Regions from separate parts of the Kocuria sp. CH-021 genome, predicted to be linked through region 1. Evidence: riboswitches for the same ligand, from Rfam matches in the RefSeq annotation. Region 1 holds a riboswitch; each other region holds the start of a gene.

Region 1 (3,504 bases):
CTCGCGCCGTGCGCGCCTCGGCCCATTCTGCCCCACCCGCGGACGCCGGGCTCCGCGGGTGCCGGGTGCGGGGTGCGGTGGACGCCGGGCTGCGCGGGTGCAGTGGGCGGCCGGGCTCATCGGGCCCCGGGCTCCGCGGGTGCCGCTCTCCGTCCGGACCACAGCGGGGCTCTCGCACTAAGCTCGTGCAGGAAGACCGGACCGGGCAGGATCCCCGGGGCCGGACGGCCGGACGAAGGATGACTGAGGCATGAGCGACCTGATCGACACCACGGAGATGTACCTGCGGACCGTGCTCGAGCTCGAGGAGGAGGGGATCACACCGATGCGGGCCCGCATCGTGGAGCGTCTCGACCACTCCGGGCCCACGGTCTCGCAGACGGTGTCCAGGATGGAGCGGGACGGGCTGCTGACGGTGGGCCCGGACCGGTCGCTGCTGCTCACCGAGGCCGGCCGGGAGCGGGCCGTGCAGGTCATGCGGAAGCACCGGCTCGCCGAGCGCCTGCTCGCCGACGTCATCGGCCTGGACCTGGCACAGGTCCACGACGAGGCGTGCCGGTGGGAGCACGTCATGAGCGAGCAGGTCGAGCGGCGGCTCGTGGACCTCCTGCACAGCCCCCGGCACTCGCCGTACGGCACGCCGATCCCCGGCCTCGCCGCCCTCGGGGTGGAGGACAGCCCCGCCGCGGCGCACCCCTCCCTGCTCGACGCCGCCCGCCACGTCCCGGACGGCCCGCACACCATCGCGCTGCTGCCGGAGGTGGTCCAGGCGGACGCCGACCTGCTGGGCGTGCTGAGCGACGTGGGCGTGCTCACCGGGGCCGAGGTCAGGGCACGGGTGGACGGTCAGCTCGTGCGCATCGAGGTGCCGGCCACGGGACGGTCCGCGGAGGTCGACCTGCGGACCGCCGCGGCCATCCGCGTCCTCGCCTCCTGACGCCCCGCCGCGGGCGGCGGGAGATGTGCCTCGCCGCGGGCGGCGGGGGACATCTCCCGCGGTGCCTCCGGAGGCAGTGCGGCGTCGTCCCCGGTGCCCCGGAGCGCTCCGGGGAGCGGTCCCGTCCCGGATGTGTGGACGTTCACAAGCTACTTTCCGCCAGTCCGCTCCCCGACAGGCTCCCGGAGCGCACCGGCCCTGGTGGGACGCGGTTTTTGCGGGCTCCGAAGGGCACTGCACAGGGCGTCGCAGGGGCAAATTCTTCTTCTGTGAAGACTCAATTCCGCGGGATTGATATGGTGCTCGTTGCCTCTTCGTGATCGGTCGTGATCAAAACGTGACACTTCCGTAATCTGTCATGTACTGTTCAACGCGTGCTGATCACTGGTCGGATCGGCGCCCACGAAGCACATCGCCGAATTCTGCCGGTGCCCGTGGCCTCTACACAGAAACTGCTTGGCAGAAGCGGGGGAACCATTTTCGGTCCCGGTGATCCGGGTCCTTGGGGTTAAGTCGTCAGAGCGCGTGCGTTCTGCGGCCGGGTGTCTCCCACCCGAATCCGACAGCTCACCTCGTAGGCAAAGGGAGGAACTCAACCATGTCGCTTTTCCAGCAGAACTCTGCCCGCCACCGCGCCGAGAGCACCTCGCACGCCGTGCGCAACACCACCATCGCCGCCGCCGCCGGCGCCGCGATGATCGGCTCCATCGCCCCGGCCCAGGCCTACGCCCAGGCCCCCGTCGAGTCCGGCGCGGCCTACTCGGCCCCGGCCCCGGCGTCCGCCTCGCTGGCCGGCTACACCTCGTACACCTATGAGGCTCCGGTCGCCGCGCAGCCCGCGGCCCAGCCCGCCGCCCCGGCCTACGAGGCCCCGGCCCCGGCGCCCCAGCCGGCCGCCGCCACCGCGAGCGTGACCCCCCAGTCCACCGCCACCACGGCCATCTCCCCGGCCGCCGGCGGCATCGTGGGCACCGCGATGTCCGCGCAGGGCGCCGGCTACGTCTACGGCGGCACCGCCTACGGCGCCTGGGACTGCTCCGGCTTCACCCAGTGGGTCTTCGCCCAGAACGGCATCGACCTGCCCCGCACCACCTGGTCCCAGTTCGCGGCGGGCACCCCCACCGCCAACCCGCAGCCCGGCGACCTCGTCTCCCAGAACGGCGGCGCGCACGTGGGCGTCTACATCGGCGGCGGCAAGATGATCTCCGCCCTCAACCCGACCCAGGGCACCCAGGTCCACTCCGTCAACGCCATGCAGCTGGACGGCTACTACACCTTCTGATCGGTCCCGGCCGCCCGCACCCCTCGGGTGCGGGCGGCACCCGATCCCCCCAGGCACGGAGAGCCGCTCTCCCGGCTCTCCGTGCTTCCTGCTGTCCGCCCGGACAGCGACTCCTCCCCTCCGCTCGCCCGGCCGTCGTTCCCGATCCCGGAACACCGTCCTGCCGGACACCGGACCACCCCAGCATCCCCCGGGGCGATCCGTGCTGTCCCCGTGCCCTCCGGCAGGCCGGCTCGGCCCCGCCAGAAAGTCGTCTGAACTCCTCATGACCCGTGACCTGACCTCCTCCAACGGCATCGGCTCGCTCCTGACCGGCAAGGCCCGCACCGTGGCCGCCGTCGCGGCCTTCTCCGGCCTGGCCCTCGCCACCACCGTGTCCGTGCAGGCCGCTCCGGCCCAGGACGCCTCCGCCGACGCCCCGCTGTCCGCCGTGGCCGCCGCCACCCCCGCCGCGGCCCCCGCCGTGTCCCTCGAGCCCGTCGCCCACGTGACGAAGGCCGAGAAGCCGGCGTCGGAGAAGCCGGCCGCGAAGAAGGCTGAGAAGAAGGCGGAGAAGAAGGCCGAGCGGAAGGTGCAGACCCCGGTCGTCGCGGCTCCCGCCGTGGCCGCCCCGGCCCCGAAGCCGGCCGTGCAGGCCGCCCCCGCCCCCAAGCCGGTTGTGCAGGCCGCCCCCGCTCCGAAGCCGGCCGCCGCGCCCGCCCCGGCGGTGGCGGCTCCGAAGCCCGCTGCTCCCAAGCCGGTCGTGCAGGCCGCCCCGGCCCCGAAGCCCGCCGCCGCCCCGAAGCCGGTCGTGCAGGCCGCCCCGGCGGCCGAGCGCACCGTCAGCACCCAGAGCTCCGCCTCCGGCAAGGGCGCGACCATCTCCTCCGCCGCCATGGGCCAGCTCGGCGTGAGCCAGGACTGCACCGCGCTCGTCACGAACGCCCTGCGCGCCGCCGGGATCAACCACCACGGCTGGCCGGCCTCCTACCTGAGCCTCGGCACGCAGGTCTCCGCCGGCCAGGCGCAGCCCGGCGACCTCGTCTACTACGCCGACGGTGGCATGGGCGCGGCCCACATCGGCGTCTACATCGGCGGCGGCAAGGCCGTCCACGGCGGCTGGAACGGCGGCACGACCGTCATCGACAGCGTCAACGTGGGCTCCGGCCCCGTCTACGTCCGCGTGCGCTGAGCGCACGCGAGAGCACCGGTTCGGGTGCGCGGTTCCTGGTCGGCCAGACGGGAACCGCGCACCCGCTGTCGTTCCCGGGTCCTCCCCGGCGGCCGCTGCGGCGCCCGCTCCGGT
Region 2 (3,504 bases), on a different contig from region 1:
CCACGATCTTGTCGACCTCATCATCCCGGGCGGTGAGCATCAGCACGTGGCAGTCCGAGAAGGTCCGCACCTGACGGCACACCTCGATCCCCCCGATCCCCGGCAGCCCCAGATCCAGCACGAGCACGTCCGGGGCGTACTCCCGCACCGCGGCCACCGCCTCCGTGCCGTCGTGGCGCACCACGACCTCCAGCTCGGCCTTGCGCAGATAGCCCGCGACCAGCTGCGCGAGGTCGACCTCGTCGTCGACCACCAGAACACGTCCGGTGAGCGGATCCGTCATCTGTCCTCCCGGTACTGATCGCTGTGACATGAACACTGTGTTGCGAGCCCCAGCGTCCCAGGGCGACCGTGTCTGAGGCCTCGGAAACGAAACAGGGGGGGCGGACTCGTCGTGGCCGGGCTCACCGGTGAACCGGTGGTCGCTGTGGCTAACGATCCCCTGCCCCGGGCGGAGGAGAGGGTTATCGGGCACGGAGAAGATCGCGTGTCGCCCCTCCACGAGCCCGGACAGACGCAACACGGCCGGGACCCGGCCACCACCACCGAGCGAGGGGACTCCGGTGGTCTCGGCCATCTCGGCCATCTCGGTGACGGTGCGCGCGGGAGGAACAGGACCCCAGGCGAAGGGGAGGGGGGGGCCGTGTCCTGAGGCAAGAGGGCGCGGCGCTGGCGAACCTACGGTTGGTCGGTGACCGTTCGGGGTGCTGCTGACTGCGCGAAGGGTGCGCGCCCATCGGGTGCCGCGTCGGGGATCACCGCACTGGACCGGCTGGAACGGATCGACGGGGACCATGACATCCCGGTGTCGGCCCGTTCCAGTAGGTGACGGCTCAGCTCGTGGTCCTGGATCAGGCCGCGAACCACTCCTCCAACCAGCCCTGCATGAGCTCGATCTCGGCCTGCTGGTCCTCGATCATCTTCTCCGCCATGGCTCGCAGCTCGGGGTCGGTGCCCATCTGCAGCTCCATCTCGGCCATCTCGAGGGCCATCTGGTGGTGGGCGATCATCTCTTCGAGGAAGGCCTGGTCGAAATCATCCCCGGACAGTTTCGCCAGCTCCTCCAGGCTCATGCCGTCCATGCCGTCCATGCCGTCCATATCGCCCATCATGGCGCCCTGCATGTCGGCATTCATGCTCTGACCGTGGCCGTGGCCGTGGCCGTGTCCGTGATGCCCGTGTCCGTGGTGGTGGCCGTGGCCGTGGTGGCGGTGGTGCCCCGGGGTGTTCTCGTCGGCCAGCCGCTGGGCCGCTGCTTCCAGCTGCTGAATCTCCTTGGTCTGGGCCTCGATGATCTTCTCCGCCAGGTCGCGGATCTCGGGGCGCTCGGACTTCTCCAGGGCCAGCTCGGCCATGTCGATCGCACCCTGGTGGTGGGGGACCATCATCACGGCGAAATGGCGGTCGTGGTTCATGTTCCGCTCATCGCTCATCTGCGCGGAGGCGGGGTTGTGCGTCGGGGACGCGACCGCCGCGGTCGCCCCGGCACCGCTGAGGGCCAGCGCCAGGGCCGTCCCGGCGGCCAGGTGCTTGATCGTCGACGTCATGACGAACCTCTCTTTCGCAAGAGCCCGTGCCGGGCCTGCACATCGTGGTGTTTGCTCTGGTCAGCCTCGGGTCGAGGCGGGCCGATCCGTCCACGGTAGCCCCGCCGCAGCTGGCTTCTCCGGGTTGGGAGGGCTGGGCGGTAGATCTTCACCGAACCTTCAAGAGCGGGCCCATCAGGGGGCCGAATCGGGGTGTTCCCCGGCGGTGGCCGGGTGCAGGCATCTTCGGTTCTGGCCGGCCGGTCCCGGATGCTGGTCAGGTGGGTGCACACCCGCCGCCCGCCACGAGCGGCATTCGTGGCGGGCGGCGTGTTGGCTCAGCGGAAAGTGACGTAGCCGACCGTCGGCATGGCACTCACGCTGTGCACGAAGGTGCCCTGGGTGGGGTTCAGTGCGGAGATCATCTTGCCGCCACCGAGGTAGATCCCGATGTGGGCCCCGCCGTTCTGGACGACGAGGTCGCCAGGCTGCGGGTCGGTGGTCGGGGTGCCGGCCGCCCACTGCTGCTGGCTGGTGCGGGGGATGTCGATGCCCTGCTGGGCGTAGACCCACTGGGTGAACCCGGAGCAGTCCCAGGCGCCGAAGTCCGTGCCGCCCCAGACGTAGCCGGTGCCCACACCCTGCATCGCGGTGCCGACAATGCCGCCGGCCGCAGCGGAGGTGGCGGAGATCTCGGAAATGTCCGAGGACTGGGGGGACAGACTCGAGGTGGCCGCCCCAGCGGCCGGAGCGGCCGGCAGGCTCGCCGCCTGCACAGTGACGGGAGCCTGGGAAACGGCCGGAGCCGGGGAGGTCGCGGGGGCCGAGTAAGCGGCGCCGGACATGGCGGGGGCTTCGGCATAGGCCTGAGCCGGGGCGACGGAGCCGATCACCGCCGCGCCGACAGCGGCGGCCAGGGTCGTGGTGCGCACCAGGTGCGAGGGGGTCTGGGCGCGGTGGCGGGCAGAGCTACGCGTGAAGAAAGCCATGAATGAGGGTCCTCCTTTTGCCTACGAGGTGAGCTGTCGGGTTCGGGTGGGAGGCACCCGGCCGCCGAGCCTGCAGCTCCGGCGGCTTCACCCCAAGGTCCGGGTGCGGACCGGGTATGGTTCCCCCGCTTCTGCCAAGTCATTTCTGTGATGGGGACCCCGGCTGCCGGCAGAATTCGGCGAAGCACCCGGGGAAGCCGATGAGATCAGCCAACGGCACGCAGAGGACACTAGCGCGTAGATAACGAAAAGGTCACATTCCTTGTGGTGCCGGGAAAAGGCTTGCACCGGCCTCGCGCGGTCGCCGGGAAACCGGCCGGTAGCCCACCACGCCTGGGGCATATTCGTTCCGGCGGGGTGGCGCCGCCAGCTGTGTTTTCTCCCGGTGCCACCACTCATCGGGGCCGCCCGGGGAGGCTCTGACCTGCGGTATCGCGCCGATGAGCGCGGTGGGAGCTCGGATTCGCTGCCCCTCACTACCCGTGGAATTCTCCGGCCTGCGCCCGGTGCGGGGGAAGGTGAACCCCCGGGGGAGCTTCAGCGTCCCTCAAGGGTGTTCTCGGATTTTTTTACGGAACCGCCCAGCATGGCTTGGGGGAGTGAGCTGTTTTCTTCATGAAATCTTCATATCCAAGGGTGTCGAACAGGTGAGAAGAGCTGCTTTCTTCACGAGATCTTCAAATTCATCCGGGTCCATGTATCGGACCGGTAGATCAATGGCCCGGTGCGAGGGAAGTAATTAAGCGGGTCCTTCGCTGTCGTGGGTGAGGCCAGGATGGTCAGCGGCGGAGCCACTGGGCTGCCGGCTGCCACGTAGCTGGGCCGATCAGTATTCCGGGGCCGATTGTGGACGCCGGGCGGTGCCGTCACCGCTGCCTCGATCGTGGTCACGGGCGGTTGATCCGCGATCCCCTCGCCCCGCAGGCGTTCCTCGACAAGGCCGGCACCGGGCGGGAGCAGTGCCGACCGTGGTGACCGTGCGGATCGGC
Region 3 (3,504 bases), on a different contig from region 1:
CCGACCACCCCGAACCACAGCATGGCCGTGGACTCGACCTCGGGGGGCTCCAACAGCCGGCGCACCCCTTCGACGGCGATGAACCCGCCCACAGCCAGCAGCACCGAGGCCTGGGCGGCCGCGGCGACGATCTCGGCGCGCTGGTACCCCCAGGTGCGTTTGTCCGTGGCCGGTTTCAGCGCCAGGGTCGCGGCGGTGAGGGCGATGAGCAGCCCGGCCGAGTCGGTGAACATGTGCCCGGCATCGGCCAGCAGCGCCAGGCTGCCCGAGACCACCGCACCGATGATCTCGGCGACCATAATCGTGGCGGTGATGGCGAACACCACTGCCAGTTTCCCCCTCCGCCCGGCGCCGGCGTGGGAATGATCGTGCTCGCCGCTCATACCGGAATCTCCTGGGTGGTGGCGTCATCGGCGAGGGCCTCGGCGGCGCACTCGGGTGTCCCGCACCGGCACACCGGTTCGACGGTGAGGATAGTGCCCAGCAGGTCCTCCAACGCGTGGGCCAGCTTGGGGTCCGAGAGTTCATAGCGCACGTTGCGCCCCACCGGCACGCCCACGACCAACCCGCAGTCGCGCAGACAGGCCAGGTGGTTGGACAGGATCTGCCGGCTCACCCCGATCCGGGCCGCCAGTTCCGAGGGCACCGCTGGGCCCTGCTGCAGCTGCAGCAGCACCGCGGCCCGGGTGGGATCGGCCAGTGCTTTGCCGAAACGGGACATCACCGCGACCGGGGACAAGATCCTCATCCAATAACCGTACAGCAGAATCTGTATCAAAGGAGATGAGGGGCTTCCCTTGATGATCGGGCAATGTCCAGCTCGTATTCATACGGTGAGGGCGGACGGGGGTGCCGTCCGCCACTGCGGCATCCCCGTCCCCCGAGCCATCGCTGCACCCTAAGGGCTCTCGCTCCAATGCCGAGGCGGAGCAGGATAAGCACTGCCCGCGTCCAGCGGAAGACAGGGCAAGGCCATGAGCACTCTCCGATCCTCTCCGCAGGACTGCTCCCCGTGTGCCGATTCGCTGGCGTGTGCACATCGACAGGATCGTGGCAATCGTTCGAGTCTGCGGCTACAGCTGCGGAGTGCACCCATGCGGTCCATCCGAGTGCACCCATGCGGTCCATCGACGATGATCCTGGCGGGGCACTCCGCACCTGACGGATGAGCCCACCGGCCGGCCTTCACCACATCGGCGAGACTCACCGGTAGGTGTAGTACCCGTCGACGGGCATGGCGTTGACGGAGTGGACGAAGGTGCCCTGGGTCGGGTTCAGCGCCGAGACCATCTTGCCGCCACCGATGTAGATGCCGATGTGGTTGCCGCCGTTCTGGGACACCAGGTCACCAGGCTGCGGGTTGGACGTCGGGGTGGCGGCGGCGATCTGCTGGAAGCTGGTGCGGGGGATGTCGATGCCGTTCTGGGCGTAGACCCAGCCGGTGAATCCGGAGCAGTCCCAGGCCCCGAAGGAGGTCCCGCCCCAGACGTAGCCGGTGCCCACGCCCTGCATGGCCGTGCCCACGATGCCGCCGGCGGCCGGGGCGATCTCGGTGATGGCGGTGGACTGCGGGCTCACGCTCGAGGTGGCGGCGCTCTGCTGCGGGGCCGGGGTCGGAGCGGCGGGCTGCGCGGCGACCGGGGCCGGGGTGGTGTAGGAGGCCAGGTTGGCCGTCGCCGATGCCGGAGCCGCATAGGAGGACCCGGAGGCGGCGGGGATCTCGGCGTAGGCCTGGGCCGGAGCGATGGAGCCCACCAGTGCGGCGCCGGCGGCGGCGACGACGGTGGTGGTACGCACGGCGCGCGAGGAGGTCTGGGCGCGGTGACGGGCAGTGTGCTGCTTGAAAAGCGACATGGGTGGATTCCTCCCTTTGCCTACGAGGTGAGCTGTCGGATGCGGGTGGGAGACACCCGGTCGCAGAACGCACGCGCTCTGAGACTTAACCCCAAGGCCCCGGTACACCGGGACCGGTAATGGTTCCCCCGCTTCTGCCAAGCGATTTCTCTTCAGGAACCCCGGGCACCGGCAGAACTCGGCGATGTGCCACGAGGGCGCCGACAGGATCAGTGGTCGGCACGCACTGAAGAGTACAAGGAGATTACGAAACAATCACAATCCGATTCGGGAATGTATAGAGATCGTAAAGAAGTGGTCAAGGCTTGATGAAGACCTGAATTGTTGTCGGCTTTTTCCTGTTAATTTCCCGAGAAAGGCGGGGCGCTCTGCGCTTTGAGTGAGGTGGCTTGTTGGTGCGTGGGCGCTGCGCGGGGAGTCGTCGCCCACACAGCGGTGGGGACAGGAGCCACTTCAAAAGGCGCGGCGGGTGGATCGAGAGCGAAGCCCGCGGCCATCCTGGGATATTTCGCGCTGCATCAAGCCCCGGAAATTTGGGCTCTGTCCATGCTCGCACTGACTGGCGGAACGTTAGCCAGCGTTGTGGTCGAGGAGATGCCCGACCAAGCCCACGAAGGCGACACCAGCGTGCCGGGACCGATCCTGCTCACCGGCGGAGTTGCGCTGTTCGCCGCGATCTCCGTCTACCTCGGTTCCTGAGAAGCCGTGCGCCCCGGCGTCCTCGTCTCGGGGCGCCGACGCGTGCCGACCGTGCTCAGTGGGCGCAGTTGGGACCGCATCCACCGCAGTGTGCACCGTCCTCGGCGGTGAGGACCGCAACGGGAGTGCAGCAGGCGTCTCCGCGCCAGGCCTCCAGCCCCTCCTTGACCGCCACGGCGGCGATCACCAGCGCAGCCAGCGGGTCGGCCCAGGACCAGCCCAGGGTGCTGTTGAGCACCAGGCCTACCAGCAGCACGGCGGAGAGGTAGGTGCACAGCAGGGTCTGCTTGGAATCGGCCACCGCAGAAGCAGAGCCCAGCTCCCGGCCGGTGCGGCGTTCGAACCAGGACAGGAACGGCATGATGAGCAGGCTCACCGCGGCCAGGGCGATCCCGACCGGGGAGTGTTCCGGCTCGGCGGCCCCGAGCAGGGCGCGGATCGCATCGACGGTGACGAAGGCAGCCAGGCCGAAGAAGGAGAACGCGATCACCCGCATCGCCACCTTTTCCCGTCGGTGCGGGTCCGGGGCGGCGAACTGCCACGCCACCGCCGCCGCGGAGAGGACCTCCACGATCGAGTCCAGGCCGAAGCCGATCAGCGCCGAGGAGGAGGCGATGGTGCCGGCGGTCAGGGCGATGACCGCCTCGAGCACGTTGTAGGTGATGGTGCCGGCCACGATCCAGCGCACCCTGCGATGCAGCACCGCCCGGCGTGCATCGGCGATGGGCTTGGGGTCCAGGGTCAGGGAGGTCATGTGCAGGTGCATCCTTCCGGGGAGCAGCAGGTCGGGTCCACGGTGACCACCAGCTCCAGCAGGTCCCCCAGGGCGGCCCCGAGGCGGGGATCGGCCAGGGAGTACCAGGTGCTGCGCCCCTCGGCGGTGGAGGTCACCAGCCCGCACCCGCGCAGGCACCCCAGCTGGTTGGAGATCACCTGCTTGGACACCCCCAG

What was found. A riboswitch is a leader RNA that binds a small molecule or an ion and turns the genes downstream of it on or off. The one in region 1 is predicted to bind cyclic di-AMP.
Region 2: linked by a shared signal. The riboswitch ahead of ACPYN7_RS11935 (C40 family peptidase) and the one ahead of ACPYN7_RS02225 (C40 family peptidase) in region 1 are both predicted to bind cyclic di-AMP.
Region 3: linked by a shared signal. The riboswitch ahead of ACPYN7_RS15150 (C40 family peptidase) and the one ahead of ACPYN7_RS02225 (C40 family peptidase) in region 1 are both predicted to bind cyclic di-AMP.

What each region holds. Positions count from the first base shown of each region.
Region 1 is NZ_JBNAFK010000002.1:205,319-208,822, reverse strand. It holds gene ACPYN7_RS02230 (metal-dependent transcriptional regulator) at 251-937, shown strand; cyclic di-AMP (ydaO/yuaA leader) riboswitch at 1,343-1,530, shown strand; gene ACPYN7_RS02225 (C40 family peptidase) at 1,536-2,219, shown strand; gene ACPYN7_RS02220 (C40 family peptidase) at 2,485-3,390, shown strand.
Region 2 is NZ_JBNAFK010000014.1:4,368-7,871, reverse strand. It holds gene ACPYN7_RS11945 (response regulator transcription factor) at 1-283, opposite strand, end outside; gene ACPYN7_RS11940 (DUF305 domain-containing protein) at 852-1,547, opposite strand; gene ACPYN7_RS11935 (C40 family peptidase) at 1,865-2,515, opposite strand; cyclic di-AMP (ydaO/yuaA leader) riboswitch at 2,522-2,690, opposite strand.
Region 3 is NZ_JBNAFK010000022.1:21,607-25,110, reverse strand. It holds gene ACPYN7_RS15160 (cation diffusion facilitator family transporter) at 1-383, opposite strand, end outside; gene ACPYN7_RS15155 (ArsR/SmtB family transcription factor) at 380-748, opposite strand; gene ACPYN7_RS15150 (C40 family peptidase) at 1,204-1,854, opposite strand; cyclic di-AMP (ydaO/yuaA leader) riboswitch at 1,860-2,013, opposite strand; gene ACPYN7_RS15145 (hypothetical protein) at 2,401-2,553, shown strand; gene ACPYN7_RS15140 (cation transporter) at 2,609-3,307, opposite strand; gene ACPYN7_RS15135 (ArsR/SmtB family transcription factor) at 3,304-3,504, opposite strand, start outside.